4 regions of the Azospira sp. I09 genome follow, and region 2 is predicted to be linked to each of the others. Evidence: riboswitches for the same ligand, from Rfam matches in the RefSeq annotation. Region 2 holds a riboswitch; each other region holds the start of a gene.
The links. A riboswitch is a leader RNA that binds a small molecule or an ion and turns the genes downstream of it on or off. The one in region 2 is predicted to bind cobalamin.

Region 1 (7,712 bases), 1.5 Mb from region 2:
GGTGAGTCGGCTGGCTTGCAGCAAGGCAGTCATCGCGGCGCCCGGGTGAGGAGGAAGAGGAACACGGGCACACCAATGAGGGCGGTCAGCACCCCCACCGGCAGCTGCTGGGGCGCCGCCACGGTGCGGGCCAGGGTGTCGGCCAGGGCCAGCAGGGCGCCGCCGGCCAGCGCCGAGGCGGGCAGCAGCAGGCGCTGGTCGTTGCCCACCGCCAGGCGCACCAGATGGGGCACCACCAGACCGACGAAGCCGATGGAGCCGGCGGTGGTGACGGCGGTGGCGGTGGCCAGGGAAGCCACCACATAGACCAGCCGGCGCAGGCGCACCACGGCCACGCCGAGGGCCTGGGCCGTGGCCAGGCCCCGGGCTAGCAGATTAAGTTCCCGGGCAAAGGGTAGGGCCAGCAGCAGGGCCGCCGCCAGGGCCAGCAGGGGCGGCCGGGCATCGGTGGCCTGGGAGAGGTCGCCCATCAGCCAGTAGAGCATGCCGTGCAGCTTGTGCTCCGGCGCCAGGGACAGCATCAGGGCCACCAGGGCGCCGCAGCCGGCGGCGACGATGACCCCGGTGAGAAGTAGGCGGGTCTGGGTCCACGAGCCGTCGCCGTGGGCCAGGCCGAAGACCAGGAAAGTGGCGGCCAGGGCGCCGCTGAAGGCGAGGCCGTTGATGCCGAAGGCGGACAGCCCGAGCAGGATGGCCACCAGGGCGCCGACCCCGGCGCCGCCGGAGATGCCCAGCACATAGGGATCGGCCAGGGGATTGCGCAGCAGCACCTGCATCAGGCAGCCGGCCACCGCCAGCAGCCCGCCGCAGGCAAAGGCGGCCAGGGCCCGGGGCAGGCGCAGGTTATGCACCACCGCGTAGCCCGGCGCCTCGGCGTCCCCGAGCAGCCCCTGCAGGACGACGCCGGGGGGAATGCTGATGCTGCCCACCGCCAGGGCCACGACCAGGCTCACCCCGGCCAGCAGCACCAGCAGGGCAATGACGATCAGGGCACGACGGCGGGAGGGCATGGTTGGTCTTTAGAAAGTGGCCTTGAAACCGACCAGTGCGCTGCGAGAGAAGTTGATCGGATAGATGCCGTTGTCTCTGGTCCAGATGCCGTTCTTGTGGTCGAAGAGATTCTGGACCGTGGCGAACAGTTCCCAGCCTTGCAGGCGGTAGCGGTAAGTGAGGTTGGTCAGATTGTAAGCAGCCTGGCGCTGACTGCGGTTATTGGCGAAATCCCCGATGGCGTAGCTGTCACTGCGCCAGTTCTGGCTTAGGGTCAGTTCCGAGCGCTGGGTGAAGGCATAGGTTCCGGATAGGGCGAGGTTGTGATGGGGGACACCGGGAAGTTCCTTGCCATCGAAGGCGCCATTGCCCTGGCTTTCTCTATCGATGATTGAGCGGGTATAGGCGTAGTTGGCGTTCAGCGACAATTGAGGCGTGGCTTGCCAGAACTGCTGGACTTCCAGGCCGTACTTGTGGGATTTGTCGATGTTGGTGTTGAAGCTGGTCAGCCAGTTTCCGGTGTTGTAGTAATAAATTTCGTTGTCCAGATTGCTTCGGAAAACAGCAAGCTTGAAGCGGTTTCCCGGTGCCATTCGATTGAGCCCCAGCGTCAAGGTTTTCGCTTTGGCCGGGTTTATGAAGGCGTTGAAGGTGCCCCCAACGAAGAATCTGTCAACATCCGGCGCCTGAAAGGCTTGGTTAAGGTTGGCGAAAACGGAATAGCGGCTATCTAGCCGCTGGTTGATGCCCAGATCCCAGGCATCCAGGTCCCGCTCTCGGGACAATTGAGCGCCGCCAGCGGGTAGATGCTCATAGCGAACGCTTTCTCTGCGCGTCCCTGCTGACAGAGTGGTGTCGCCGAGGCGATAGACGCCCTGAACATAGTAGGCACGGCTGTTTTTCTTGGTTTGATCAAATGCCTGGATACGATTGCCGTCCGTACTCTGGAAGCCTGCTGTAAGGTCAAAGGTGTCGCCGGTGTGGACCACGGCCAGATCGTTGCCTTCGATGTCGTAGTCTGCCTTGAAGGTGCCGACGAACTCTGAGTGCTTGTCTTCCCGGCGATGAGCGTAGGTGAGTTTGGTGCTGTCGTTCAGGCTCCACTCGCCGCCCAGGCGCCATTGGTCGGTAGTGAATTGCTGATGTGTATATCTGGTGGCACCGGCTTGTGAAGGGTCTGCATCAAACTGGGCTTGGGATAGTGCGTTGGGGTAGCGAGTGTCGATGTAGGTACTGGAGACATCGACGTTCAGCCATAGATCACGCAGAGGACGTACCTTCAGCGCAGCTCGTTCATTGCGCATTTCGGAGGAATCCTTATGGCCGCTGATATCCGCCTGACTATATCCGCCATGCTTGCTGTGGTCGGCGCTGGCGGAAATGCTGTAGTTCTCGCCTTGCGTGCCAGCAGCAGTGTTCAGCCCTAGCGCGCCGTCGGTACCGGTATAGGCGCCGATAGAGATACCTGAATAGGGGCGGGTATGAATCTGGATCGTACCTGCCATGGCGCCATCCCCGTTGAGAACGGAACCGCTCCCTTTGGTGATTTCAATACGGTCGATGGCGGATAAGGGAATGGCGCCCAGCAGTTGGGGCACCATGTCGATATTGTTCAGGCGCTGTCCGTCGAGGCTGACGGCAATATTCTGGTAGCCGTTCTCGCTGCCGTAGCCGCGCATGTCGAGCATGGGGGTAAAACGGTTGCCAAAGCTGGGGGCAACATTTACCGAGCTATGCTGGGCTAGGTAGTCGAAAAGGGTTTGGGCCCCGGAGCGGTCAATCATCGGCCGGGTGTGTATTTCGGCAGCGTAGGCGGCGTCTGCCTCAGCATAAGCAACGCGGGTTGCTGTTACCTTAATGGTTTCCAGTTCCGTGCTTTGGGCGTGGGTGTGGGCGGTGAACAGCAGGCCGAGGGAGGCTGCAGAAAGGGAAATGCATGGTTTCATGAGGTGAGACTCCTCGTATCCGGCGAGCGTCCCCGCAATGCCGGAAGGTGGCGAAGGAAGTGAGCTGATGGTGGTCGGGCCGATCCGGCTCACTCGGTATTCCGTTCAGGCCGGTATCCGGGCTCGGAAGTCTTGATCCATCGCCTTCCCGGGGGTGACCCAGTGGCATCGTGATGGACCCGCACTTCCTTACCGTTGCGGGGGCAGCACAGGCATTGCGCCGCTGCTGGCGGCGCGCACCTGTTTCCCGTTTAACCGCGGAGGAGGACTCCTCCCGCGGCACCTGACGCGGAGCGTTGTCCCTGGTGGAACAACGGGGGCGGATGGTACTCCATACCTGCCTGTATGGCGAGGCCGGCGCCTGGGCGCTTCGGCATAAAACACATTCAAAATATGGTCTTAGTCCTTGACCTTGCGTGTTTTTGGCCTCTATAGTTCGCGCCTATGACTAAGCAATTGGATGCCCTCGAGGGCAAGGTGGCGCAGGTGGTCAACCTCTGCCACAGCCTGCGGGCCGAGAACCAGGAACTGCGCGCCCGACTGGCCAGCGCGGAAGACGAGCGCCTGCGTCTGGTCGAGCGCATGGAGGCGGCCCGTGTCCGCCTCGAGGCGCTGGCCGAGCAGTTGCCGGAGGAGGGCAAGGCATGAGCGGCAATTTCATCGACGTGGCCATCCTCGGCCGCGAATACCGGGTGGCCTGTCCGCCCGGCGAACAGGAAGCGCTGCTGGCTGCCGTCGCCTATGTGGACCGCAAGATGCAGGACATCGCAGCCAAGAGTAAGACTGCTGCCGCCGAGCGCGTGGCGGTCATGGCGGCCCTGAATATCGCCCACGAACTGCTTTCCGCCGGGAAGGCGGAGAGCCCCGCAGAAAATCCTGAAACCCCCGTTGACGGCTCTGACTTTCAGCGTAGAATCGGAGCCATGGAAACACAGTTGGACGCGGCCCTCCAAGGCCAGGAACCCTTGTTCTGAAGCCTTCTTGGCCGCACCAGAAAAAGTTTCCGCCGATTGTCCCCTGCGGTGTTCGTCAAGGCCATATATTCCTTGAACCAATGCTAATTGGCATCGGCCGCGAACCACTCATCCGCTGTTGTGAGCGCCCTTCGTCGGGTGCACCTGATGCGGACGGCAAGCGACCACTCTGAACTCAGGTTCAGGATGCCGGCCTAACGGCACAGGCGGGGGCCTAATACAGCAGCGCGGTGCGAGCAATCCACCGCGCTGTTTCCTTTTGTGGCCCCTCTTTTCCCCTGTTCGCCCATGGCTTACTGGCTGATGAAATCCGAGCCGGACGAAGTGTCCATCGACGACCTGGCCCGTCTCGGCCGGGTGCCCTGGTTCGGCGTGCGCAACTACCAGGCCCGCAATTTCATGCGCGATGCCATGAAGCTGGGCGACGGCGTGCTCTTCTACCATTCCGGCTGTGCCGTGCCGGGCATCGCCGGCCTGGGTCAGGTGGCGTCCGCCGCCTACGCCGATGCCACCCAGTTCGATCCGGCCAGTCCCTATTTCGATGCCAAATCCTCGCCCGGGCAGCCCCGCTGGCTCAACGTGGATGTGGCCTTCGTCGCCCGCGGGCGCTTCGTGGCCCTGACCGAGCTGCGGTGCCATCCGGCCCTGGCGGCCATGGGAGTGCTGCAAAAGGGCAGCCGCCTGTCCATCACCCCGGTGACGGCGGAAGAGTGGCAATTCATTACCCGCAAGTTGATGGAGCTGAACGATGTTTTTTGATTTCTGGTGGCTGGCCTATGTGAGTCTGGGCCTCTTCGCCGGTTTCATGGCCGGCCTCCTGGGCATCGGCGGCGGCGCCGTGATGGTGCCCCTGCTGGTCATGATCTTCGCCGGCCAGCAGTTCCCGCCGGAGCAGATGCTGCATCTGGCCCTCGGCACCTCCATGGCTACCATCATCTTCACCGCCATTTCCAGCCTGCGCACCCACCACCAGCATGGCGCCGTGATGTGGGACACGCTGCGCTCTTTCACTCCGGGGGTGCTGGTGGGGACCGTGCTGGGCACCCAGCTCGCCGCCCGCATTTCCACCCAGGGCCTGGCCCTGTTCTTTGCCTGCTTCATTTCCTGCGTGGCGTTGCAGATGGCGTTGAACTTCAAGCCGAAGCCCCACCGGGAACTGCCCGGCCCGGCCGGCCTGGGGCTGGCGGGCGGGGTCATCGGCGCCCTCTCTTCCCTGGTGGCCATCGGCGGCGGCTCCCTGACGGTTCCTTATCTGGCCTGGTGTAACGTGCCGGTGCGCAACGCCATCGGCACTTCGGCGGCCCTCGGCCTGCCCATCGCCTTCTTCGGCACCCTGGGCTACATCTGGAACGGCTGGGGCGAGGCCGGCCTGCCGGCCTGGAGCGTTGGTTACGTCTATCTGCCGGCCCTGCTGTGGGTGATGGCGGGCAGCGTGGTGGCGGCCCCGGTGGGGGCGCGTCTGGCCCATCGCCTGCCGGTGGCGACCCTGAAGCGGATTTTCGCCGGCGTGCTGGTGCTGCTGGCAGCCAAGATGTTGCATGGCGTCATGTAGATGGCGGCTTGCCGACCTTGATGCATATGGAAAGGGCCTGCGGGCCCTTTTTTGTTTTTGCGCCGCGACATACGGGCGGGTATGGAAATTTGCGTAACTGTTATATCATTGCGTAATCCATGTCCGTTCCCGGACGCAATACGGGTTTCCCACATTGGGGAAAACCCGCCGGGAGGGCTGGGTAGAGGGGGAGTCGGTCTTTTTCTGCCGACCTAAACAAATACTCAAACTGAGGAGAACACTCGTGAGCAGCGCTGCCTACGAACGGATTCGCAACAATCCGAAGTTCGACAAGCTGGTTGCCACCCGCAGCCGCTTCGCCTGGACCCTGTCTGCCGTGGTCCTGATCCTGTACTACGGCTTCATGGCCGTGGTCGCCTTCAATCCCACCCTGCTGGCCTCGCCCCTGGGCGAAGGCCGTATCGCCACCATCGGCTGGCCCATCGCCGCCCTGATGATGCTGCTGTTCTGGGTCATGACCGGCCTCTACGTGCATCGCGCCAACGGCAAGTTCGACGAAATCAACGCCGAACTGATCAAGGAAGCCACCAAGGAGGCCCAATAATGCGTAACCTGTCCCGCTTCCTGCCCCTGTTGGGCCTGCTGCTGGCCGCCGGTGCCGCCTATGCCGGTCCCGGTACCGTCGGCGAGGCTGAAAAGCAGCCCCTGAACGTGGCCGCCATCGCCATGTTCGTGGCCTTCGTGCTGTCCACCCTGGGCATCACCTACTGGGCCGCCAACCGCACCAAGTCCACCGCCGACTTCTACACTGCCGGCGGCGGCATCACCGGTTTCCAGAACGGCCTGGCCATTGCCGGCGACTACATGTCCGCCGCCACCCTGCTGGGTCTGACCTCCATGGTGTTCGCCAAGGGCTATGACGGTTTCGTCTACATCGTCGGCTTCTTCGTCGGCTGGCCCATCATTCTGTTCCTGATGGCCGAGCGCCTGCGTAACCTGGGCCGCTTCACCTTTGCCGACATCACCTCCTACCGTCTCGACCAGAGCAAGGTGCGGACGGTGGCTGCCATCTCTTCCCTGACCGTGGTGCTGTTCTACCTGATCACCCAGATGGTCGGCGCCGGCCAGCTGATCAAGCTGCTCTTCGGCCTGGACTATGAGGTGGCCGTGGTCGTGGTGGGCGTGCTGATGATGGTCTATGTGACCTTCGGCGGCATGATTGCCACCACCTGGGTGCAGATCATCAAGGCCTGTCTGCTGCTTGGCGGCGGCACCCTGATGATGCTGCTGGCCATGTCTCACTTCGGTTTCGATTTCGAAACCCTGGTCACCAAGGCCACCGAAGTGCACAAGGACGGCACCAAGATCATGGGTCCGGGTTCCCTGCTGGCCGATCCGGTCAATGCCGTGTCCCTGTCCCTGGGCCTGATGTTCGGTACCGCCGGCCTGCCCCACATCCTGATGCGCTTCTTCACCGTGCCGGATGCCAAGCAGGCCCGCAAGTCCGTGTTCGTGGCCACCGGCTTCATCGGCTTCTTCTTCCTGGTGGTGGTGCTGCTGGGTATGTCCGCCATCGTTCTGGTCGGCACCAACCCCGAGTTCTTCGAAGGCGGCAACGTCGGCGGCAAGATGATCGGTGGCGGCAACATGGTGGCCATGCACCTGGCCAAGTTCGTCGGCGGTAACATCTTCCTCGGCTTCCTTTCCGCCGTGGCCTTCGCCACCATCCTGGCCGTGGTTTCCGGCCTGGCTCTGGCCGGCGCTTCCGCCATCTCCCACGACATCTACGCCAATGTGATCTGCAAGGGCAAGCCCAAGGGCGGTTCCGAACTGAAGGTGTCCAAGATCGCCTCCATCTTCATCGGTCTGGCTGCCATCGGCCTGGGCATCATGTTCGAAAAGCAGAACCTGGCTTTCATGGTCGGCCTGGCTTTCGGCATCGCTGCTTCTGCCAACTTCCCGGTGCTGATCCTCTCCATGTACTGGAAGGGCCTGACCACCAAGGGCGCCATTGCCGGCACCATCTGCGGCCTGACTGCCGCCGTGGTCTTCGTGGTGCTGTCCAAGGCCGTGTGGGTGACCGTGCTGGGCAAGGCCCAGGCCATCTTCCCCTACGACCAGCCGGCCCTGTTCTCCATGCCCCTGGCTTTCCTCATCGCCTTCGTGGTCTCCAAGCTGGATACCAGCGCCCAGGCCAAGCGCGAGATCGAAGCCTTCGACGACCAGTACGTGCGTGCCCAGACCGGTCTGGGTGCCGCCGGCGCCAGCAACCACTAAGCGCCAGCTGCA
Region 2 (7,712 bases):
AATCCTGGCATCTGGACATCGAGGAATTCCTCGAGCTGCGCAAGAACACCGGCGACGAGCGCCGCCGCACCCACGACATGAACACCGCCAACTGGATTCCCGACCTGTTCATGCAGCGGGTCATCAACGGCGGCGAGTGGACCCTCTTCTCCCCCAGCGACGTGCCCGACCTGCACGACAAGTTCGGCAAGGAATTCGAAGTCGCCTACAACGCCTACGAGGCCAAGGCCGACCGGGGCGAGATCCGTCTGTTCAAGCGCATTCCCGCCGTGCAGCTGTGGCGCAAGATGCTGACCATGCTGTTCGAGACCGGCCACCCCTGGATCACCTTCAAGGATGCCTGCAACCTGCGCTCGCCCCAGCAGCACGTGGGCGTGGTGCATAGCTCCAACCTGTGCACCGAGATCACCCTCAACACCTCCGATTCCGAGACCGCCGTGTGCAACCTGGGCTCGGTGAACCTGCCGGCCCACCTGATCCTGGTGGACGGCCAGCTGGTGCTGGACCAGGCCAAGCTGCAACGCACCATCCGCACCGCCATGCGCCTCCTGGACAACGTGGTGGACATCAACTTCTACGCCACCCCCAAGGCGCGCAACGCCAACGTGCGTCATCGCCCGGTGGGCCTGGGCATCATGGGCTTCTCCGACTGCCTGCACCGCCTGGGCCTGCCCTACGCCTCCGAGGCCGCCGTGGAATTCGCCGACCGCTCCATGGAAGCCGTCTGCTACCACGCCTACTGGGCCTCCACCGACCTGGCCGAGGAACGGGGCCGCTACTCCAGCTTCAAGGGCAGCCTGTGGGACAAGGGCATCCTGCCCATCGACTCCCTGCAGCTGCTGGAAGACGCCCGCGGCGGCTATGTGGAAGTGGACCGCAGCACCACCCTGGACTGGGACGCCCTGCGCGAGCGCATCGCCCAGGTCGGCATGCGCAACTCCAACTGCGTCGCCATTGCGCCCACGGCCACCATCTCCAACATCATCGGCGTCTCCGCCGCCATCGAGCCTGAGTACCAGAACCTCTACGTCAAATCCAACCTCTCCGGCGAATTCACGGTGGTGAACGAATCCCTGGTGCGGGACCTGAAGGCCCTCAACCTGTGGGACGAGGTGATGATCTCCGACCTCAAGTATTTCGACGGCTCCCTCGGCCCCATCGACCGCATCCCGGACGAGCTGAAGGCCCGCTACGCCACCGCCTTCGAGATCGACCCCACCTGGCTGATCCGGGCCGCCGCCCGTCGCCAGAAGTGGATCGACCAGGCCCAGTCCCTCAACCTCTACGTGGCCGCACCCTCCGGCAAGAAGCTGGACGAGATCTACAAGCTGGCCTGGACCCAGGGCCTGAAGACCACCTACTACCTGCGCACCCTGGGCGCCACCGCCATGGAAAAGACCAGTTCCCCGGTGGACCGGGCCGCCGCCCCCGCCGCGCCCGAGCCCAAGTTCTGCTCCATCGACAACCCGGATTGCGAGGCCTGCCAATGAGCCAACTGCGTTTCGACGACTGGGACGACGCACCCGCCGCCGTCCAGCCCGCCCCGGCTGCAACGCCCGCCCGGCAAGCATCTCCAGCCCCCCTGCCCGCCCAGGCAGGAACGGCGGCGCCCCTGGCCGGCACTACCCCGGCAGCCGCGCCCCGCCTGCCTGCCGGCGGCATCTCTCTGGCCCCCATCAACCCGGAAGACAAGCGGGTGGTGAACGGCAAGGCCGACATCAACCAGCTGGCGCCCTTCAAGTACCCCTGGGCCTGGGAGTTCTTCCTCAACGCCAACCGCAACCACTGGACGCCCCTGGAAATCTCCATGGCCCAGGACGTGCACGACTACAACCACAAGCTGACGCCGGCCGAGCGCCACGTCTTCGAGAACGTGCTGTCCTACCTCACCACCTCCGACATCCTGGCCATGCGCAACATCGGCCTGGCGGTGATGGAGAAGATGAGCGCGCCGGAGCTGCAGATCTACCAGGCCCGCCAGGTCTATGAAGAGGCCCTGCACACCTGGACCTACCAGCACTGCATCGAAAGCCTGGGCCTGGACCAGAAGGAAATCTACAACCGCTACCGGGTGGTGCCGGAAATCCACGGCAAGATCGCCCTGGCCAACCGCCGCCTGGAGCGGGTGATGCGTTCCGACTTCGACCTGACGGACCGGGACAACCTGCACGAATTCGCCCTCTCCTACCTCTTCTTCGCCGGCATCTTCGAAGGCTGCTGGTTCTACAACGGCTTCACCCCCATCTTCGCCCTGCAGCGCCGGGGCCTGATGAAGGGCACCGCCGAGCAGCTGCAGTACATCATGCGCGACGAGGTGCTGCACTGCGCCTTCGGCATCCGGGTGGTGCGCCAGCTGCTGCAGGAAGAGAACCTGACCCTGGACCCGGTCCAGGTCAAGGCCCTGTGGGAAGAGGCGGAAGCCGCCGAGTCGGCCTACGCCGGCTACATCCTGCGGGAGCCCATCCTGGGCTACAACGCCGACCTGCACCGGGACCAGTTCCGCTTCATCGCCAACCGCCGCGCCCGCCAGCTGGGCCTGGCCGAGCCCTTCCCCGGCGCCGAGAACGTGCTGCCCTGGCTCGACGAACAGGCCAATATGCGCAAGGAAAAGAACTTCTTCGAAACCCGCGTCACCGAGTACCAGACCGGCGGCGCTCTGGCCTGGGACTGAGCCGGGCGGCAACCAGCGGCGTCGTGCCCTGGACGCTGCCCCGGCCCCTGGCGGGGATGGGGCAGCCCAGGACACAGACTTTTGTCATAGATGGGATTGGGGGTATGATCGCGCTCCTGATCGCCTGCAGTTGCGATCCCGGCTCCCCAGGGAGCCATTAGCAGTCAAAGGTGTCCGGCGGCAGCAGCCGCCGGGTGAAACGGGAACGAAGTAACGGCCATCACGGCCCCAAGCTTCGGCTGCCCCCGCAACGGTAAGCCAGTGCGGATGTTCCACGGCCCTCCTCCCCGGAGCGCCAGCCACTGAGCCAGCCCGTCGCCCCCTCACCGGGGCCGGCGACTGGCTTGGGAAGGCGGAACATCAAGACTGGCGAGCCCGGAGACCGGCCTTTGATTTTTGCGTGCCCGCCGTCCATGAAGGACGGTGCCGGCACGAACCTGCCACCGACCGCGGGGTTGCGGACGGAGCGGAGCATGAATCGAAGCGCCGGCCTTTCCCTCTGAGCCGAGTTTCTGCCGCCTGCCCTCGGGCCGGCGGTCGCGCCTCATCCTTTGTGCCCCCGTTTCCCGAAGCCCGGTCGGTAGCCATCGACTGGAGTCATACAGCAACATGGGGAGCATCAACAACCAACAACCGCGGCGTCTCCTGGCCGCCGCCATCGCCGCCCTCTTTTCCCAGGCCGCCCTGGCCGCCGGAGAGCAGGGCGAGACGGAACTGGGCAGCGTGGTGGTGACCGCCTCGCGTATCGAGCAGACCACCCTGGAGGCCCCGGCTGCCGTCACCGTCGTGACGGCCGACAAGCTGGACGCCTCGGGCGCCGTGCGCATCGGCGACGCCCTCACCGCCAAGGTGCCCAGCTTCTACATGCGCAACGGCCTGGGCACCAGCACCCGCATCAACACCGCCCCCATCGTCTCCTTCCGCGGCCTCTCCGACGGCCGGGTGAAGATGATGGTGGACGGCATGAGTCTCTCCGACGGCAACGCCGGCGGCCTGGCCAGCCTGATGGGCATTCCCATGGGCGAGGTGGAGCAGATCGAGGTGGTGCCCGGCTCCGCCTCGGCTCTCTACGGCAGCGACGCCATGGGCGGCGTGGTCAATGTCATCACCAAGGTGCCCACCAAGCAGGAAACCCGGGTCAAGGTCAGCCGGGGCTTCGGCGACGGCGAGCGCAGTGCGGTGGAAGCCAGCTACCGCAACAAGTGGGACAACGGCCTGGCCGCCACCCTGGGCTTCGGCTACGAGGACATGGCCGGTTTCGCCGGCAGCGACCTGGTGGTGCTGCCGGTGGGCACCACCGGCACCGGCGCCAACGCGGTCCAGGGTGGCCGGGCCACCACCACGGTGGATGGCAAGAAGGCCTATGTGGTGGGGGACCAGGGCGCCATCTCCTCCCACGCCAACAACCTGCATGCCAAGGTCTATTACAGCCTGGATGCCCAGTCCCGCTTCTTCGCCGGCTTCAACCGCAGCGAAAGCAGCATCGGCTTCGAGCGCTTCAACAACTACCTGAGCAAGAACGGCGCTCCCCTCGCCCTGCCCGCCAGCAATGTCTCCATCAACGGCGACAAGCTGGGCAGCATCAAGGAATCGAGCTTCTGGAATTCCAGCAATCCCAACTACCGCCAGGAGACCCGCTACTTCGCCGGCTTCGACGGCAAGCTGGGCAATGGCTACGACCTCAAGGCCAATGTGGGCTACTTCGACCGGGAGGCCTTCTACGTCGGCTCCGGCACCGGCGCCACCTTCGACGGCGGCCCGGGCACCCGCACCAGCACTCCCAACACCACCCTGGACGCCTCGGCCCAGCTGGGTTTTGCCGCGGGCAGCAACCAGTACCTGATCGTCGGTCTCTCCTCCAGCCGCAGCCACCTGCGGCGCAAGGTATACCAGCTCACCAGCTGGCGCGATCCCGACAGCACCACCGGCGCCCTCAACGAACAGTCCGACGGGGAAAGCACCACCAATTCCCTGTTCCTGCAGGACCAGATCTTCGTCGGCGACGACCTCACCCTCTACCTGGGCGGCCGCCACGACCGCTGGAGCAGCCGGGGCAACATGCAGAAATACGTCGGAACGCCCCGAAGCAATCTGGACATCCCGGAGCGCTCCGAATCCGCCTTCTCCCCCAAGGTGGCGGCGGTCTACCGCCTGACGCCGGGCACCAGCGTGCGCAGCTCCCTGGGCAAGGCCTTCCGTGCCCCCTCCAACTACGAGATGTACGCCACTCCCAGCATCAGCAGCCGCCGCCTGCTGGTGGCCGACCCCAACCTGAAGCCGGAAACCTCCACCTCCTGGGACCTGGGCATCGAGACGGCCCTGGCCGGCCAGGGCTCGGCCAAGGCCACCTATTACCGCACCCGGCTGCAGGACATGATCTACCGCAAGCTCAGCCCCTACAGCGGCAGCCTGGCCAATGTGGACTTCTTCGCCACGGCCACCAACGCCGGCCAGGCCGAGGTGGAAGGCGTGGAGCTGGCGGCGGAAATGCCCCTCGCCTCCTGGCTGCGGGCCTCCGCCAGCTACACCTGGACCGACAGCCAGATCACCCGGGACGAGAGCGGCACCGGCCTGCAGGGCAAGCGCCTGCGCTATGTGCCGAAAAACACCGCCTACTTCGCCCTGGACGCCCAGTGGCAGCAATGGCGCGCCTACCTCTCCGCCGCCTACACCGGCGAGCAGTTCAGCAAGGAAGACAACAGCGACGTCATCAAGAACGTCTACGGCGGCGTCAGCAAGTACTGGCTGGCCAACCTTAAGCTGAGCTACCAGTTCGACAGGAATTTCAAGGTCAGCGCCGGCATCAACAACCTCTTCGACAAGACCTACTACGAGTACTACCAGATGCCCGGCCGCAATGCCTTCATCGAGCTGAGCGCCTCGTTCTGACCCTGGGAGCCATCATGGAAATCGTCACCCTCATCGAGCAACTGCTCTACCAAGTCTCCACCGCCCTCTACCTGCCGGTGATCGGCGGCTGCGCCCTGCTGGTGGCCTACGTGCCCCTGCAACTGGGCATCACCCTGTTCGACGCCTGGCAGCGGCGCCGCGGCCATCTGCCGGAGGTGGAAAGCTTCAAGCTGCGCCTGGGCCAGCTGCGGCACCGCCTGAAGGGCTATCCGCGCCGCCTGGAGATCGAAGTGGAACGGCTGCTGCAGGCCGAGGAACTGGAACTGTCGCGGCGCCTGGACCGCATCCGCTTCGTCATCAAGGTGGGGCCGGCCCTGGGCCTCATGGGCACCCTCATCCCCATGGGCATTTCCCTGGCCGCTCTGGCCGAAGGCAACATCCCCAAGATGGCCGGCAGCATGGTCACCGCCTTCACCGCCACCGTGGCCGGCCTGGGCGCCGGGGTCCTCGCCTATCTGCTGGCCCTCTCCCGGGAACGGTGGGTGCGGGCCGATGTGCGGGAAATGGCCCACGCCGCCGAACTGACCCTGGCGGAAAGCGGCCAGGCCCTCCCCCACCACCTGCAGACGGAGGCCGACGATGCGGTTGCTGCAGCGGCGTAGGCGCTTCTCCCTGGACGGCGAGGCCCTGGAAGACCCCATCGCCGGGGTCGCCAACCTCTTCGACGCCAGCATCGTCTTCATCGTCTCCATGATGATCGCCCTGTTCATGGCCTACAACATGATGGACCTGCTGGACCCCAGTTCCGAAGTGACCATGGTGAAGAAGAACGCCAACGGCGAGATGGAGATCATCACCAAGAAGGGCAACGAGATCAAAGCCGCCAAGGTCACCGACCAGAAGCTCTCGGGCCGGGGCGAACGCCTCGGCACCGCCTACAAGCTGCCCGACGGGAGGATCGTCTATGTACCGGCCGACTGAGGGCAAGCGCCCGATCCTGTTCCACCTCCGGCACCTCTTCCTGGGCCTGGCCCTGCTGCTCCTGGGCCTGGCCGCCCAGGCCCGACCCCTGTCATTGGTGCTATTCCCCGGCGACCCGGCCACCCTGACGGCGGTCAATGCGGTGCAGCAGCTGCAACGGGAACCGGTCCTGAAAGAGGTGCGCTTCCACATCGCCTCCTCCTCCCAGCCCAGCCCGGCGGACCTGGAAGCCCTGGCCAAGGCCGACCTGGCCCTGATCTACAACATGGGCCGGGACCTGGCGAAGCAGATTGCCCCCGCCGTGGCCGAAATCAACCGGCGCGGCGCCAAGGCCTACGCCGTCGGCTCGCCCTTCGAGGAAGGTGAACGGGATGCGGGCCTGAGCCGCAACGAGGAACTGCGGGCCTACGCCCAGGCCGGCGGCGTGGACAACTACGCCGCCATGCTGCGCCTGGCCCTGGCCCGGGAATTCGGCCTGCCCCTGGCGGCCCCGCCGCCCCGCCCCTTCCCCGCCGTGGCCCTGTGGAATCCCCGCAGCGGCCAGCTCTTTAGCCGCTTCGAGGACTACGCGGCAGACTACCTGCGGCAGCGCCCCGGCGCCGCCGAGCGGGTCTGGGTGGGCATCGTCTTCAACCGGGTCACGGCCCAGGCCGGCCGCTCGGCCCTGCTCGAAGCCATGGTGGAAAGCCTGGAGCGGCGCGGCTTCAACGTCGCCCCGGCCTTCGGCTTTCCTTCCGAAAATGCGGTCAAGCAATACTTCATCGACCCCAGGGGCAAGGCCCGGGTGGCGGCCCTGGTGGGCCTGGCCCTGAAGATGGGCAACGTGCCGGAGAAAACCATCCCGCTCATGCAGGCCCTGGACGTGCCCGTGGTCAATGCCCTCTCCCTCTTCAACCAGAGCCGCCAGGAATGGGAGGATTCGCCCATGGGCCTGAGCCTCAACGAGCGGGCCTGGCAGATCGCCGGAGCCGAATTCGCCGGCGCCGTGGCTCCCACCGTGGTGGCTTCCAAGGAGCGTCTGACCGATCCCCGCACCGGCCTGGAATACGTGGTGGAGGCCCCCATTCCCGAGCGCATCGAGCGCCTGGCGGACCGGGTGAAGAAGTGGGTGGAGCTGCGCTATGAGCTCAACACCAACAAGCGGGTGGCGGTGATCTACTACAACTACCCGCCGGGCAAGGAGAACATCGGCGCCTCCTACCTCAACGTG
Region 3 (7,712 bases), 1.0 Mb from region 2:
GCCTGCAGGACGTGCAGTTCATCTCCCGCCTGATGATCGACATCATGGACCGCAACCTCTACGAGCGGGCCAACGACTGCCGCTGGTGGGCCCTCACCTCGGCCCTGCGCCGCAGCATGGCCGCCGGCCGTCCCGGCGAGGCGGAGGCCCAGGCCATGGCCGGCATCCTGGAATACATCAACAGCCTGTACACCGTCTATTCCCGGCTCTTCGTGTACGACCTTTCCGGCACCATCGTCGCCGCTTCCAACCTGCACGGCGACAGCCTCAACCTGGTGGGCAAGAAGGTGGATGCGGGCTGGGTCCAGTCCGTCTTCTACCTGCCCAGCACCCAGCACTACTGCGTCTCCCCCTTCGAGAAGAGCTGGCTCTACGGCGGCCGCCCCACCTACGTCTACAACGCCGCCATCCGCCATCCCGACGATCCGGCCAAGGTGGTGGGGGGCATCGGCATCGTCTTCGACGCAGCGCCCCAGTTCGCCGCCATGCTGGCCGATTCCCTGCCGCCCCAGGCCGGGGCCTTCGCCGTCTTCGCCGAGCGCAGCGGCCGCATCATTGCCTCCTCCGACGAACGCTTCCCGGCGGAAAGCCTGCTGGAGGTGGAAAAACTGGATAAGAGCCTCTTCTCCGCCGCCAACGGCGAGGGCCGCTCCCGGGTGGTGCAGCTGGCCGGGCGCACCTGGATCGTCGGCAGCACCGCCTCCTTCGGCTACCGGGAATTCAAGAATAGCGGCGACTACAGCAACGACGTGGTGGCCCTGGTGTTCGTTCCCGTCGGCGACGGCAGTGCCGCCGCGGCCCCCCGGGAGCGGCGCCCGGCGGTGCTGGAAGGCAGCTACGGCGACCTGCACGCCCGGGGCGGGCAGAGCGTGGAGCTGGCCACCTTCGTCGTCGGCGACAAGGTGTACGGCCTGCCGGCGGCCGAAGTGCTGGAGGCGGTGGACCCGGCCCGGCTTTCCCCCATGAGCGGCTCCCGCCGCTATCTTTGCGGCGTCATCAGCTTCCAGGGCGGTGGCGGCGACAGCGGCACCCTGGTGCCGGTGGTGGATATGCGCTTCCTCCTCAACTACCCGGCCAAGGAGGTGGACAACCACAGCCAGATCGTCGTGGTGCGGGTGCGGGACGGCCTCATGGGGCTGCTGGTGGACGATCTCTATGCCGTGCCCGAATTCGACGCCGAGCGCCTGGAGCCGATCCCGGAGATGATCCGCCAGGACGCCGGCTACGTGCAGGCCATCATCAAGCCGCGCCAGCCGGACAGGGAAAAAATCCTCCAGGTGCTGGACCCGGAGCGCATCTGCGGCGCTGCCCAGAGAAAGCCGGAGTCCGCCGCGGGCGGCGAGGCACCGCGCCCGGCGGCGCCCCTGCGGGCCATCGGCGGGCCCGGAGGCGGGCGCTGAAGGGGGCAGGGCAAGGGGGCAGGGAAAGGAGGCAGGGAAAGGAGGCAGGCGCCGGGCTGCCGGGCAAAAATCCGACCTCGGACAGAGGCGCTTTACCTGGATCAAATCCGGCTGCCGTCGGCCTTGACCCTCCCCGGGCCGGCGGCCAGAATCCGCCCCCATTCGGCTTCCGCTTTCGGAACACGGTGCAACTCCGTGGCGGGCCCGCCGCTGTAATCGGGGACGGTCGTTCCACGGCGTGGTGCAGTTTTTCCACGCCACCCACTGCCGCAGAAAATGCGGCGGGAAGGGGGAACCCAGTAGCAGGACCGGTCGATCCGTAAGCCAGAAGACGGGCGGAAGTCGTGGAGTTCCAGGCAAAGGGCTCCGGCGGCATGTTTCTTTCGAGACAGGCCGCCGGAGCCCTTTTGCTTTTTTTCATACCTTCGCGGGAGGACCCCATGAAAGCCACCACTCAAGTTACCAGCCAAGCCACCACTGCCCAGCAGGCTGCCACCCTGCCCACCCAGGCAGCCGCCCCGGCCCCGGTCATCGCCAGCCGCAAGTCCTGCAACCCGGACGGCATCGGCCTCTCCCACTACGTCCTGATGGACCGGAAGGCGGCCAAGTGAACGGTCCGGCTCCCCATCTGCGCCGGCTGCAGCCCTACGACATCGGCCATGAGCGCTACGTGGCCCTGCTGCACCCGGAAACCGCCTTCTGGTCCCTGGTGGACAAGGACCGGGTGGAGGCGGAATTGTGCGGCAGCGAGCTGGCCGAGCGCTTCCAGGCCCAGGCGGCAAGGTTCGCCCAGGAAATCCACGCTCTGCGCTTCGAGCTGAAGCCCTCCGGCGTCTATGTGAACCCGACGGAACGCTGCAACCTGGACTGCACCTACTGCTACATCCCCGACACCCTGCGCCGCCACGGCAGCGACATGCCGGCGGAACGGCTGCTGGGGGCCCTGCAGCGGCTGAAGGAATACTTCGCCACGGTGATGGACGGCGGCGAGGGGGCGCGCAAGCCCCGCCTCATCTTCCACGGCGCCGAACCCCTGATGAACCGGGAGGCCCTGTTCGCCGCCATCGACCTGTTCCAGGACGACTTCGCCTTCGGTGTGCAGACCAACGGCACCCTGCTCACCGATGCCGCCGCCGACTTCCTCATGCAGCGCAACGTCAGCATCGGCCTTTCCCTGGACGGTCCCACCGCCCCCATCACCAACGCCACCCGCCACACCTGGGCCGGCCAGGGGGTGCACCAGCATGTGCTGCGGGCCATGGAGCGGCTCCAGGGCTACGGCTCCTGGAGCGTCATCACCACCTGCACCACGGAGAACCTGGCCCACCTGACGGACATGGTGGAGCTGTTCCATCGCCACCAGGTGCCCACCTGCATGCTCAACGCGGTGCGCTGCACCCTTTCCGGCGCCCGGGGGGTCAAGCCGGCGGACGGGGATTTCGCCCGGGCCTTCATCGCCGCCCTGGAACGGACCCACGAGCTGTACCGGGAGACCGGGCGCAAGCTGGTGGTGGCCAATTTCGCCAACATCCTGCTGGCTATCCTGGCGCCCACGGCGCGACGCCTGATGTGCGACATCTCCCCCTGCGGCGGCGGCCGGGCCTTCTTCGCCCTGGCGGCAGACGGTGGCCTCTTTCCCTGCAGCGAGTTCATCGGCCTGCCGGCCTTCGAGGGCGGCAACCTGTTTACCGACGGCGTGGCGGCAGCCCTGGAATCGCCGGCCTTCAAGACGGTGACGCAGCGGGACGTGGACCAGTTCGAGCCCTGCGCCTCCTGCCCCATCCGCCACTTCTGCGGCAGCCCCTGCCCGGCGGAGGCCAACGAGATGAACGGTGGCATGGAGAAGACCGGCGCCTTCTGCCAGTTCTACGAGGAGCAGGTGCGCTACGCCCTGCGCCTGATCGCCGACGGCAAGTCCGACGACTTTCTCTGGGACGGCTGGGACCAAGGCACGGAGACGGTTTTCAGCGCCTGCTGAGGCCCGTTCGAGGCCCGTTTGCCCCCGGTCGGCGGCCCCGCCCCGACCGGGGTGCTTACCTTCCGGGCGCCAAGGCCGGATAATGGCGCCATGAATGCCGCCACTTCCTCCGCTTCCCTCTACGCGCCGCCCCGCCTTTCCGCCCGCTGGTTTCCCGTGTGGCAACGCAACTTCCTGGTCTGGCGCAAGCTGGCCCTGCCTTCCATCCTGGGCAACCTGGCCGATCCCCTGATCTACATGCTGGGCCTGGGTTACGGCCTGGGCAGCATGCTGCCGGAGGTGGCCGGCACCTCCTACGTGGCCTTCCTGGCCGCCGGCACGGTGTGCGCCAGCACCATGAATGCCGCCACCTTCGAAGCCCTCTATTCGGCCTTCTCCCGCATGCACGTGCAGAAGACCTGGGAGGCCATGCTCAACGCCCCCCTGGAGCTGGAGGACGTGATGCTGGGCGAGCTGATCTGGGCCGCCACCAAGAGCCTCCTTTCCGGCTGCGCCATCCTCACGGTGATATTCGTCCTCGGCCTCTCCCATTCGCCCCTGGCCCTGGGAGTGCTGCCGGTGATCCTGCTCACCGGCCTGGCCTTTGCCGCCCTGGGCCTGATCGTCAATGCCCTGGCGCCCTCCTACGATTTCTTCATGTACTACTTCACCCTCTTCATCACCCCCACCATGCTGCTTTCCGGCGTCTTCTTCCCCCGGGAACAGCTGCCGGTCCTGGTCCAGGGGCTGACCGAGGCGCTGCCCCTGACCCACGCCGTGCAACTGGTGCGGCCCCTGCTGCAGGGCCAGGTGCCGGCCAATGTCCTGCTGCACGTGGCGGTGCTGCTGGCCATCACTGCCGTCGCCTTCCTCGTCGCCCTGGTGCTGACCCGGCGCCGCCTGTTGCGCTGAGATGGCGGCAGGCGCAGGCAGATCAAAACGCGAAACGCCGCTCTCGGCTAAGATGGCCCCATGACCACCTCCAAAAAAGCCAACCCGGTACTGCTGGTGCAGACCAATTGCCCGGACGGCGAAACCGCCGCCCGCCTCGCCGCCGCCCTGGTGGATGCCCGTCTGGCGGCCTGCGCCAACGTGCTGGCGCCCTGCGCCTCCATCTACCGCTGGCAGGGCAAGGTGGAGATGGCCACCGAGACGCCCCTGCAGCTGAAGACCGCCGCCGACCGCTTCCCCGAACTGCGGGCCCGCCTGCTGGAACTGCATCCCTACGACGTGCCGGAGATCGTTGCCTGGCCCGTGGCCGAAGGGCTGCCCGATTACCTCAACTGGGTCGTGACCGAGACCCGCCCCGAGTGACGCCGTGATTGCTTCCCTGACTTCCCCGTTGTGGCGTCGGCTGCTGCCGTGCCTGATCCTGCTGGGCCTGGCCCTGCCCGTGGCCGCCCAGGAATTCCTCGATCCCCTGGTGGCCTTCAAGCCCGAAGCCCGGGCCCTGGACGACAAGACCGTGGAGGTGCGCTACAGCATCGCCAAGGGCTATTACCTGTACCGGGACAAGTTCAGGTTCGCCGCCGAGGGCGCCACCCTGGGCACCCCCGTGTTCCCCGCCGGCAAGCAGAAGCACGATGACAACTTCGGCGACGTGGAGGTCTATTACAAGAGCGTGGCCATCCGCCTGCCGCTGAGCGCCAACCAGTCCGGCCCCATCACCCTCAAGGTGACGGCCCAGGGCTGCGCCGATGCCGGGGTCTGCTACCCGCCCCAGGAACAAAAGCTCAGCGTCACCCTGCCGGCCCCGGGCAGCGCCCCGGCCGCCGTGCCCGACGCCGCCGGCGATGAGAGCGGCCATATCGCCGGCCTGCTGCAGAACGCCGGCTTCTGGCTGGCCGTCTCCACCTTCTTCGGCTTCGGCCTGCTGCTGGCCCTGACGCCCTGCGTCTTCCCCATGATCCCCATCCTCTCCGGCATCATCGTTGGCCAGGGGCACCACGTTTCCCGCAGCAAGAGCTTCCTTCTCTCCCTGGCCTACGTGCTGGGCATGGCGGTGACCTACGCCGCCCTGGGGGTGGCCGCCGGCCTCACCGGCACCCTGCTCTCCGCCGCCCTGCAGAATCCCTGGGTGCTGGGCGCCTTCGCCGCCGTCTTCGTGGTGCTGTCCTTCTCCATGTTCGGCTTCTACGAGCTGCAGCTGCCCAGCTTCCTGCAGAGCAAGCTGTCGGAAGAGGCCAGCCACCTGCACGGCGGCCACCTGGCGGCGGTGTTCGCGATGGGGGCCCTGTCGGCGGTGATCGTCGGCCCCTGTGTCGCCGCCCCCCTGGCCGGGGCCCTGCTCTACATCGGCCAGAGCGGCGATGCGGTGCTGGGCGGCGCCGCCCTTTTCGCCATGGCCCTGGGCATGGGCGTGCCCCTGCTGCTGGTGGGCCTCTCCGCCACCACCCTGCTGCCCCGGTCCGGACCCTGGATGGAAGCGGTGAAGAAGGCCTTCGGCGTCATCCTCCTCGGCACCGCCCTGTGGCTGGTGTCGCCGGTGCTGCCGGCGGCCCTGGTAATGGCCGGCTGGGCCCTGCTGCTGATCGTGCCGGCCGTCTTCATGCACGCCCTGGATCCCCTGCCGGCCACGGCCAAGGGCTGGCAGCGCTTCTGGAAGGGCATCGGCATCGTCATGCTGCTGGCCGGCGCCGCCCTGGTGGTGGGCCTGGCGGCCGGCTCCCGGGACCCCCTGCAGCCCCTCAAGGGCGTGGTGGCGGCCAATGCGGCGGCGGGCGGCGGGGCCGAGGCTCCCGCCCTGCCCTTCGTCCGGGTAAAATCCGTGGCCGACCTGGAAGCCCGGGTCAAGGCGGCGGGCAAGCCGGTGATGCTGGATTTCTATGCGGACTGGTGCGTCTCCTGCAAGGAAATGGAGCGCTTCACCTTCGCCGACCCCAAGGTCCGGGCCAAGCTGGCCGGCTTCACCCTGCTGCAGGCCGACGTCACCGCCAACAGCGAGGACGACAAGGCCCTGCTGCAGCGCTTCAAGCTGTTCGGCCCGCCCGGCATCATCTTCTTCGATGCCGCCGGCCAGGAAATCGCCGGCCTGCGGGTGGTGGGCTTCCAGGAGGCCACCCCGTTCCTCCAGGTCCTGCAGCGGGTGGCCCCGGGCGCCTGATTGGTGAACCGGGTTGATCTTTTCGCCCGATATTTTTCGCTTTTGGCCCGGCCCCGTCTGGCCTAATATGGCATGACCCCATGGGGAGTTGCCTACCGCCGCGGTGGGCCTGCCCAGAGAACAGCTCAATAAAATTCAACTTATAACAACATGACTTCCACCCCTTCCCTGCCGGCCGTGGCCCTGGTGGCCAGCTGCGAACTGCCCACGCCCTGGGCCGTCTTCCGCCTGCACGGCTTCCAGGAAACCGCTTCCGGCAAGGAGCATCTGGCCCTGACCCTGGGCCAGGTGGGCGATGGCGTGCCGGCCCTGACCCGGCTCCATTCCGAATGCCTCACCGGCGACGGCCTCTTTTCCCTGCGTTGCGACTGCGGTCCCCAGCTGGAGGCGGCCCTGGCGGCCATCGCCAAGGAAGGCCGGGGCGTGCTGCTGTACCTGCGCCAGGAAGGCCGGGGCATCGGCCTGCTGGACAAGCTGCGGGCCTACGCCCTGCAGGACCAGGGCCTGGACACGGTGGACGCCAACCGGGCCCTGGGCCTGCCCGACGACGCCCGGGACTACGGCGTCGCCGCCGCCATGCTCAACACCCTGGGGGTGCCGGCGGTGCGCCTGATGACCAACAATCCGGCCAAGGTGTCGGCCCTCACCGCCCGGGGTGTCAATGTGACCGAGCGGGTGCCCCATGTGGCCGGCCGCGGCCCGCGCAACCAGGACTATCTGGAAACCAAGGCGGCCCGCATGGGCCACTTGCTGCCCTGGCTGGAACAGGACTAGGTTTCACTTGCCGGCGGCCGTGGCCGCCGTCCTGCCCCGGGGCGGTCCCCATCCGGAGCCCCCCGGTGCGGCGTGATAAAATCCCCTTCCCCAACCCCAAAATTCCGAGATAAATCCATGTTTTCCGGTATCGTCGCGGCCGTCGGTCGCATCACCCATCTGACCGCCCGTGAGGCCGGCTTCCGGCTCACCGTGGAGCCCGGCGGCCTGGACATGACGGACGTGGCCCTGGGCGATTCCATCGCCCACAACGGCGTCTGCCTCACCGTGGTGGAAAAGACCCCCAGCCACTACTGCGTGGACGTCTCCCCCGAGACCCTCTCCTGCACCGTGGGCCTGGCCGAGCCCGGCCCGGTGAACCTGGAGAAGGCCCTCAGCCTGGCGGACCGCCTCGGCGGCCACCTGGTCTCCGGCCATGTGGACGGGGTCGGCACCGTGACCCGCTTCGACCTCATCGGCGAAGGCAAGGAAGCCAACC
Region 4 (7,712 bases), 1.0 Mb from region 2:
GAGACGTCCTCCCGCACGCTGGCGGAGAAAAGCTGCCGGTCCGGATTCTGGAAGACCAGGCCCACCTTGCTGCGCAGGGCGCGCAGGCCGGTCCGGCCGTAGTCCACCGGCGCGCCGGCGTAGTGCACCCGGCCGGCGGCGGGGCGCAGCAGGCCGTTGCAGTGCTGGAAGAGGGTGGTCTTGCCCGAGCCGTTGGCGCCGATGAGGGCGTTGCGGCTGCCCCGGGAAACGCCCAGGGAACAGCCGGCCAGGCCCGCGCTGCCGTCCGGGTAGCGGTAGTGCACGTCCTCCAGCTGCAGCAGGGGCACGCTCACCGGCCGCTCCAGGCGAGCAGCACCAGGGCCAGGGCGGCCACGCCGGCCAGGCCGGCATCGCGCCGGGCGTGGGGGTGGCGGCTGCCGAGGAAGCGCAGGGGACCGTCGTTGTTGCGGGCCAGGGCCGCCAGGTGCAGGGCGTGGGAACGCTGCCACACCTGCAGGGTGAGGTGGGCGGCCATCTGCCCCAGGCTGCGCAGCAGGCGGCTGCGGTCCAGGTGGCCGAGGCGGGCGGCCTGGGCGGCGCGCATGTCCTGCAGGGCGGCGGCGAAGACGAACAGGGTGCGGTAGCACAGCACCATGATGTCCAGCAGCACCTCGGGGGTGCGCAGGCGGCACAGCAGGGCGATGAGGTCGCTCAGGGGCGTGGTCAGCACCAGGAACAGCAGGGCCGCCAGGGCGCCCAGGGAGCGGGTCGCCACCACGGCGGCCTGGTGGGTGCCGGCGGCGGTGGCCTGCAGGCCGCCCCCATCCACGGAGATGGCCAGGGAGAGGGCGCTGATGGCGAGGAAGAAGAGGGCCGGGGCCGCCACCCGCAGATAGAGCAGGGGCGATACCCGGGCGCCGCCGATGGTCACGGCCGCCAGCAGGGCGGCCACGCCGAGCCCGGCGGCCGGGGTGGCGGCGGCGACGAAGGCGGCCGTCACCCCGCCCAGGGCGAAGAGGCCCTTGGCCTGGGGCGCCACGCCGCGCCAGCGGTTGGCGTAGGCCGACTGCTCGATCAGCACGCCGGCCCTTCCTGGTCCTTGTCTTCGCACCGGGCTGCCGCTTCACCGCGTCGTTGTTCCCGGCGCAGCTTTTCCCGGGTGCGGGCGCAGCCCAGGTAATAGCCGATGAAGCCGGCGCCGAGGGCCGCCTGCAGGGCGAAGAGAAGGGAGGCGATCTCGCCGCTGGCCGGCTCCAGCAGGGGCTGGAACCAGGGCTGGTAGTCCGGGGCGATGCGGGTGATGAGGGCCTGGGCCTCGCCGTCGGCGCCGCCGAAGATTTCCGCCGGCTGGCCGTCCGGCCCCAGGGGCCGTTCCACCAGCCACAGGGGCAGGGCCGCCAGCAGCACCACGGCGATGAGCAGCAGCAGGTTCTGGTGGCGCTTCATGCCCGCACCTCCGGCGCCGGGGCCACGCCCAGGTCCTGCAGTTCCTGCGGGTTGAAGCGGGCCAGGGCGTTGCAGATGACCACGGTGAGCAGGCCCTCGCTGATGGCCAGGGGAATCTGGGTGAGGGCGAAGATGCCGGCGAACTTGAGGAAGGAGGCGCCAAAGCCGCCCACCGGATCGGGGAAGGCCCAGGCCAGTTGCACCGAGGTGGTGACGTAGGTGAGCAGGTCCGCCAGGCTGGCGGCGAGGAACACGCTCACCGCCAGGGATGCCTTGAGGCGGCGGGCCAGGGCGAAGATGCCGTAGGCGGCGAAGGGTCCCACCACGGCCATGGAGAAGATGTTTGCGCCCAGGGTGGTGAGGCCGCCGTGGGCCAGCAGCAGGGCCTGGAACAGCAGCACCACGGCGCCGATGGGGGCCATGGCGGCAGGACCGAAGAGCACGGCGCCCAGGCCGGTGCCGGTGGGGTGGGAACAGCTGCCGGTGACCGAGGGCAGCTTCAGGGCCGAGAGGACGAAGGTGAAGGCGGCGGCCACTCCCAGCAGCATGCGCTGCTCGGGATTTTCGCGGATGCGGCGGTTCACGGAACGGATGCCCCAGGCGACGAAGGGGGCGGCGGCGACGCTCCAGCCCACGGCGTGTTCGATGGGCAGGAAGCCTTCCATGATGTGCATGAGTCTCTCCCTCGGCGAGCATGACGGTGGCGCACCAGGCGGGGGAGTTGTGGCAGGTCGGATAAAGGGCCGCGGCGGATGGAACAGCGAGGAGGCGGCAAATCACCAGAACCGTTCCCGTCACCCCGGGGAATGGTGCAACTTGTGATGTCAGGCCGGTCTTCTGGCTTGCCTTCATCCTTCCCTGCCGGCCTTCCCGTGATGAACCACAGTGGCGTGAGGCAGCGTCGTCTGGCTTACAGCAGCGGGGGCTGCGCCGGACTGTCCTGGGTGGTCCCTGGAGTCACCGGCTTCCCGTTTCACCGTCCCCGCAGAGCGCGAGGCACGGCACCTGAATCGGGGCGGATGATAGCCCACTCCCCCCGGGCTGGGCAATCCGCCGCGCCAGGCGCGGCGTTTGGCGAATCGGTCGGGGCGGGTTAGACTGGCCCCGCTTCGGTTCCCCCCTCCAGGGGATGAAAAGGGAATCCGGTGCGAGACAGGGCGGCGACGCCCCGACTCCAGTCCGGAACTGCCCCCGCAACTGTAGGCGGCGAGCGTTGCGCTCCACTCTTTGCCACTGGCGATACTGCCGGGAAGGCTGGCGCAACGTGACGACCCGCAAGTCAGGAGACCTGCCGCGGCATTACTTCATATCAATCCTAGTTGGGGCGGGGTGTCCCCTGAGGAAGGTAAATGCGCGCATTCCCTGACTGTCATCGTTGTCCGCTCTCGGCTGCCTGCCGCTCCGAGCCGCTTTGCCGCGGCCCGGGGTGTTCGCCCTTCTCCGATGCTCCCGCTCCGCTTCATCCAAGGAGTTGCGCATGCGCATGGAAGCAATGGAAATCGGCGCCGTCGTGGGGACGGCCGCCCAGCCCGTAGAAGCCAATCCCGCCCCCACTTCGTCCACTTCGCCGCGGCAGCAGCAGGCCACCCTCATGGTGGACGTGGTCTTCCCCGAACAGGTGAACCATCACGGCACCCTCTTCGGCGGTTCCGCCATGGCCATGATGGACAAGCTGGCCTTCCTGGTGGCCACCCGGGAGACCCGCCGGCCCATGGTCACCGCCAGCAGCGGCCGCATCGACTTCCGCAAGCCCATTCCCCAGGGGCGCCTGGTGGAACTGTCCGGCCGGGTGGTGCAGCGGGGCCGGCGCTCGGTGCAGGTGGAGGTGGCCCTGGCGGCGGAGGACCTGGCCACCGGGCTGCGGGAGACCAGCGCCACCGCCCACTTCACCCTGGTGGCGGTGGACGGTCCAGGGGCGCCGCTGCAGGAGGACGACGAGAGCTTCGCCCAGCTGCCCGGCATCGGCCCGGTGACGGCCATGGTGGAGATGGTCTTTCCCGGCCACACCAACCACCACGGCAGCCTCTTCGGCGGCCAGGCCCTGGCCTGGCTGGGTAAGGCGGCCATGGTGGCGGCCAGCCGCCAGGCCCGCATGCCTGTGGTGATGGCCGCTTCCGAGCGCATCGACTTCCACGCGCCGGTGCTGGAAGGGGAGATCGCCGACCTGGCGGCCCGGGTGGTGGCCATCGGCAACAGTTCCATGACGGTGGAAGTGCTGCTGCACGCAGAGGCCCTGCTCACCGGCCAGCGCCGCCTGTGCACCCGGGGCCGCTTCATCATGGTGGCGGTGGGCTACGACGGCCGCCCGGTGCCCGTGCCCCAGCCCCTGGGGCGGCGTCTGGCTTAGGCTCCGGCCTTCGCCCGCCCCGGCCGGGGCGGGCGTTCCCGGTTTCCGGCGCGGAACGGCAGGCGGCAGGCTGCCCGGCCGGGCAGCGGCCCCCACCGCGGTGTGACATAGTCGAGCCAATTCAGCGGTGGCGGGCCGTTATACTGCCGACAGAAAAAGATGGGCCGGAGCCCGTGCCGTGATCGGCATGGCGCCTTCCGCAACCCAGGCTGCCCGGGCATCGGCAGCGACGATCCCTCCAACCTGCCTAGTCCCCATGTCCCTCAAGACAGCCTTGGCCCTGTGCGCCGCCTGCCTTTCCCTGAGTCCGCTGCCCGGCGTCGCCTCCGAGCCGGCGCCCATTGTCTTCACCGCTGCCGAGCAGGCCTACCTGGACAGGGTGCGGTCGGTGAAGATGTGCGTCGATCCGGACTGGGAGCCCTTCGAGCGCATCAACGAGCAGGGGCGGCACGAGGGCATCGGCGCCGACCTGGTGCAGCTGGTGGCCCAGCGGGTAGGTCTGCGCATCGAGCTGCTGCCGGTGCGGACCTGGGACGAAAGCCTGGCCGCCGCCAAGGCCGGGCGCTGCCAGCTCATGAGCTTCCTCAACCAGAGTCCGGAACGGGACCGCTGGCTGAATTTCACCTCACCCATCTTCACCGACCCCAACATCATCGTCACCCGGGAGGAGCACGCCTTCGTCGGCGACCTCCTCGGCCTCAGCGGCGAGAGCGTGGCCCTGCCCCGGGGCACCATGGTGGAGGAGCGCATCCGCAAGGACTTCCCCAACCTGCGGGTGATCCTCACCGGCAGCGAGCCGGAGGCCGTCTCCCTGGTTTCCGAGCGCAAGGCCGACCTGACGGTGCGCTCCCTCATCGTCGCCGCCTACGCCATCCGCAAGGAAGGCCTGTTCAACCTCAAGATCGCCGGCCAGATTCCCGCCTACACCAACCAGCTGCGCATCGGCGTGGTCAAGGACGAACCCCTGCTGCGGGACATCCTGGACAAGGGCGTGCGTACCGTGACGCCCCAGGAGCGGGAGGCCATCGCCAACCGGCACGTGGCCATCAAGGTGGAGCAGCACACCGACTACAGCCTGCTGTGGAAGAGCCTGGCCGTGGCCGCCTTTGTCCTGGCCGTGGTCATCTACTCCAACCGCAAGCTGAGCGCCCTCAACCGGGAGCTGGAGCGACTTTCCGTCACCGACAAGCTGACCGGCCTGTTCAACCGCATGAAGCTGGACGAGGTGCTGGAAAGCGAAATCCAGCGCTCCCAGCGTTTCGGCCAGCCCTTCAGCCTGATCCTGCTGGACCTGGACCACTTCAAGCTGGTGAACGACTGCCACGGCCACCAGGCGGGGGACCAGGTGCTGCTGGAAGTGGCCCGGCTGCTGCAGCGCCACACCCGGGAGACGGATCTGGCAGGCCGCTGGGGCGGCGAGGAATTCATGGTGGTCTGCCCCCACACGGACGAGGCGGGGGCCCGGGTGCTGGCCGAGGACCTGCGCCGGGTGTTCGAGCTCAACGAGTTTCCGGTGGTGCGGCAGAAGACCGCCAGCTTCGGGGTCGCCACCTACCGCCCCGACGACCAGGCCAAGGACATCGTGGCCCGGGCCGATGCCGCCCTTTACCGGGCCAAGGACCTGGGCCGCAACCGGGTGGAATGGCAATAGGCGCGGGCGTCGGGCGCTGCCTTCGCCTGCTGGGCCTGGCCTGCCTCCTGGGCACCTCGGTCCAGAGCCGGGCCGGGGACGATGGGGCGGAGGCCCTGGCGGGCACCACCTTCTTCGGCTACGGCAAGGCCATGTACGTCTTCGACGACAAGAAGGGCGGCCGGCCGAACCAGAACACCGCCGGCTTCGGCGGCAAGCTGGGCCTGGAGAGCGGCGACTACCGGGGCTGGCGCCTGCGGGCCGCCTGGTACACCACCCAGGACCTGGGTCTGGCCCGGGACAATCCGCGCCAGACCGACGCCTACATGTTCGGCCTGGACAAGCGCCCCTATTCCCTGTGGGGCGAGGCCCAGCTCATCTACAGCCGGGGCCGCAGCCGCCTGACCCTGGGGCGCCAGGAAATCCAGTCGCCCCTCATCAACAGCTACGAATACCGCATCATCCCCAACCTGTTCGACGCCTACGTGCTGAGCAGCCGGGAGCTGCCCGGCACCACCCTGACCCTGGGCTACGTCGGCCAGATGTCGGGTCTGGACGGCCTGGTGAGCTTTTCCGATTTCCGCAGCATGTCCCAGCAGACCTACACCTCCCTGCTGGTGGACGGCCAGGGCCGGCCGGATGCGCGCAACGGCGAGACCCTGGACCCCTCCACCGTGGTCGGCCACCGGGGCGTGTGGATGACGGGGGTGGCCTACGAGGCGGAGCACAAGCTGCAGCTGTGGCACTACTACGGCCGCGACACCCTGCAGACCGTCTATGCCGACGGCCGCTTCAAGCAGCCCCTGGGCCGGAGCTTTACCGCCCTCATCGACGGCCAGGCCTACCGGGTGTCGGAGGTGGGGGCCTTCCGCGACTATCTGGCCCGTCACGGCCTCAACGCCAGCTACGGCCTGGCGGGCCTCAAGGGCACCCTGGCCCATGCCCCCAGCGGCCTCAGCCTGGCCCTGATGGCCAACCGCTTCGGCGGCGACCAGCGCACCGTGACGGCCTACGGCAACTGGGGCGGCTATCCGGAATTCGTGCTGATGCCCTATCTCTACGCCGAGAACGACGCCATGTCGGCCATCGCCCGCAGCCGCCTGCGCAAGGCCACCCTGCTGCTGGACCTGGGCCCCTACGGCCTGCCGGAGCACAGCCTGCTGCTGGGCCACGCCCGCATGGACATCGACGAGGCCATCCTGCCCGGCGCCGACATCATCGCCAACAGCCTCATCTACCGGGCCCGGCTGACGCCCCGGGTCTCGGCCCGGCTGCACCTGGAAGCGCGCAGCTCGGCCCATTCCCGCTACGACAACCACTTCCTCACCCTGGGCTTGCGCTACGACTTCTAGCGGCCCTCAATTTTCACCATGACCAACAAGCGACCCTTGGATTACCTGGCCGGCTATCCGGCCGAGCTGACGGCCCGGGTGCAGCACCTGATCGGCCAGGGCCGGCTGGCGCCCTGGCTGCTGGAACGCTATCCCCGGGCCCATGAGGTGCGCACCGACCGGGCGTTGTACGACTACGTGCTGGATTTGAAGGGGCGCCATCTGCGCAATGCGGACACGCCGAGCAAGGTGGCCTTCGACAGCAAGCTGCACGACCTGCGCAACGCCCTCGGCACCCACACCACGGTGGCCCGGGTCCAGGGCGGCAAGTTGAAGACCAAGCGGGAGATCCGGGTCTCGGCCCTGTTCCGGGAGATGCCGGAGGCCTTCCTGCGCATGATCGTGGTCCACGAACTGGCCCACCTCAAGGAGCGGCAGCACGACAAGGCCTTCTACCAGCTGTGCCGGCACATGGAAGCGGACTACCACCAGCTGGAATTCGACCTGCGCACCTACCTCTGCTACCTGGAGCAGGGCGGTGCGCCCCTGTGGGCCGCCGCCTCGCCTTCCTCGCCGGGGGAAGCCCCGCCGGCCTAGTCTTCCAGCAGGCGGGTCTTGACGCTCTTGCCCTTGACCTTGGCCAGCTTGCGCACCGCCTCCCGGGCGATGTTGCGGGCCACGGCCACATAGGTGACCTGCTCGGTGACGGTGATCTTGCCCACCTGTTCCTTGGCGAAGCCGGCCTCGCCGGTGAGGGCGCCGAGGACGTCGCCGGGACGCAGCTTGTCCTTGCGCCCGCCGAGCAGCAGCAGGGTGGCCATGGGCGGCACCAGGGGCGCCTCGTTGCCGCTCTGCAGGCTGCCCAGGGTGTGCCATTCCGGCTCCATGCCCATCATCTGGGCGATGGTCTCCACCCGGCGCCGGTCCCGCGGGCTGCACAGGCTCAGGGCCCAGCCGTCCTCGTCACCGCGGCCGGTGCGGCCGATGCGGTGGATGT

Region 1: another riboswitch for cobalamin. It lies ahead of AZSP09_RS13750 (TonB-dependent receptor); the one in region 2 lies ahead of AZSP09_RS06675 (TonB-dependent receptor plug domain-containing protein).
Region 3: another riboswitch for cobalamin. It lies ahead of cbpA (modified peptide precursor CbpA); the one in region 2 lies ahead of AZSP09_RS06675 (TonB-dependent receptor plug domain-containing protein).
Region 4: another riboswitch for cobalamin. It lies ahead of AZSP09_RS20205 (acyl-CoA thioesterase); the one in region 2 lies ahead of AZSP09_RS06675 (TonB-dependent receptor plug domain-containing protein).

The regions. Positions count from the first base shown of each region.
Region 1 is NZ_AP021844.1:2,939,162-2,946,873, forward strand. Features, by position in the region: gene AZSP09_RS13740 (ABC transporter ATP-binding protein) at 1-33, opposite strand, end outside; gene AZSP09_RS13745 (FecCD family ABC transporter permease) at 30-1,010, opposite strand; gene AZSP09_RS13750 (TonB-dependent receptor) at 1,020-3,029, opposite strand; cobalamin riboswitch at 3,028-3,238, opposite strand; gene AZSP09_RS13755 (hypothetical protein) at 3,381-3,584, shown strand; gene AZSP09_RS13760 (cell division protein ZapA) at 3,581-3,910, shown strand; RNA gene ssrS (6S RNA) at 3,948-4,127, shown strand; gene AZSP09_RS13770 (EVE domain-containing protein) at 4,214-4,669, shown strand; gene AZSP09_RS13775 (sulfite exporter TauE/SafE family protein) at 4,659-5,462, shown strand; gene AZSP09_RS13780 (DUF485 domain-containing protein) at 5,707-6,027, shown strand; gene AZSP09_RS13785 (cation acetate symporter) at 6,027-7,700, shown strand.
Region 2 is NZ_AP021844.1:1,434,093-1,441,804, forward strand. Features, by position in the region: gene AZSP09_RS06665 (ribonucleoside-diphosphate reductase subunit alpha) at 1-1,490, shown strand, start outside; gene AZSP09_RS06670 (ribonucleotide-diphosphate reductase subunit beta) at 1,487-2,671, shown strand; cobalamin riboswitch at 2,823-3,076, shown strand; gene AZSP09_RS06675 (TonB-dependent receptor plug domain-containing protein) at 3,281-5,560, shown strand; gene AZSP09_RS06680 (MotA/TolQ/ExbB proton channel family protein) at 5,575-6,183, shown strand; gene AZSP09_RS06685 (DUF2149 domain-containing protein) at 6,161-6,502, shown strand; gene AZSP09_RS06690 (cobaltochelatase subunit CobN) at 6,486-7,712, shown strand, end outside.
Region 3 is NZ_AP021844.1:2,466,467-2,474,178, reverse strand. Features, by position in the region: gene AZSP09_RS11605 (chemotaxis protein CheW) at 1-1,400, shown strand, start outside; cobalamin riboswitch at 1,554-1,754, shown strand; gene cbpA (modified peptide precursor CbpA) at 1,841-2,011, shown strand; gene cbpB (peptide-modifying radical SAM enzyme CbpB) at 2,008-3,378, shown strand; gene AZSP09_RS11590 (ABC transporter permease) at 3,469-4,269, shown strand; gene cutA (divalent-cation tolerance protein CutA) at 4,330-4,671, shown strand; gene AZSP09_RS11580 (protein-disulfide reductase DsbD) at 4,676-6,460, shown strand; gene ribA (GTP cyclohydrolase II) at 6,611-7,234, shown strand; gene AZSP09_RS11570 (riboflavin synthase) at 7,352-7,712, shown strand, end outside.
Region 4 is NZ_AP021844.1:419,288-426,999, forward strand. Features, by position in the region: gene AZSP09_RS01960 (energy-coupling factor ABC transporter ATP-binding protein) at 1-314, opposite strand, end outside; gene cbiQ (cobalt ECF transporter T component CbiQ) at 311-1,042, opposite strand; gene AZSP09_RS01970 (energy-coupling factor ABC transporter substrate-binding protein) at 1,036-1,407, opposite strand; gene AZSP09_RS01975 (energy-coupling factor ABC transporter permease) at 1,404-2,081, opposite strand; cobalamin riboswitch at 2,218-2,431, opposite strand; cobalamin riboswitch at 2,501-2,717, shown strand; gene AZSP09_RS20205 (acyl-CoA thioesterase) at 2,885-3,754, shown strand; gene AZSP09_RS01985 (diguanylate cyclase) at 4,011-5,405, shown strand; gene AZSP09_RS01990 (OprD family outer membrane porin) at 5,396-6,736, shown strand; gene AZSP09_RS01995 (YgjP-like metallopeptidase domain-containing protein) at 6,755-7,312, shown strand; gene dbpA (ATP-dependent RNA helicase DbpA) at 7,309-7,712, opposite strand, start outside.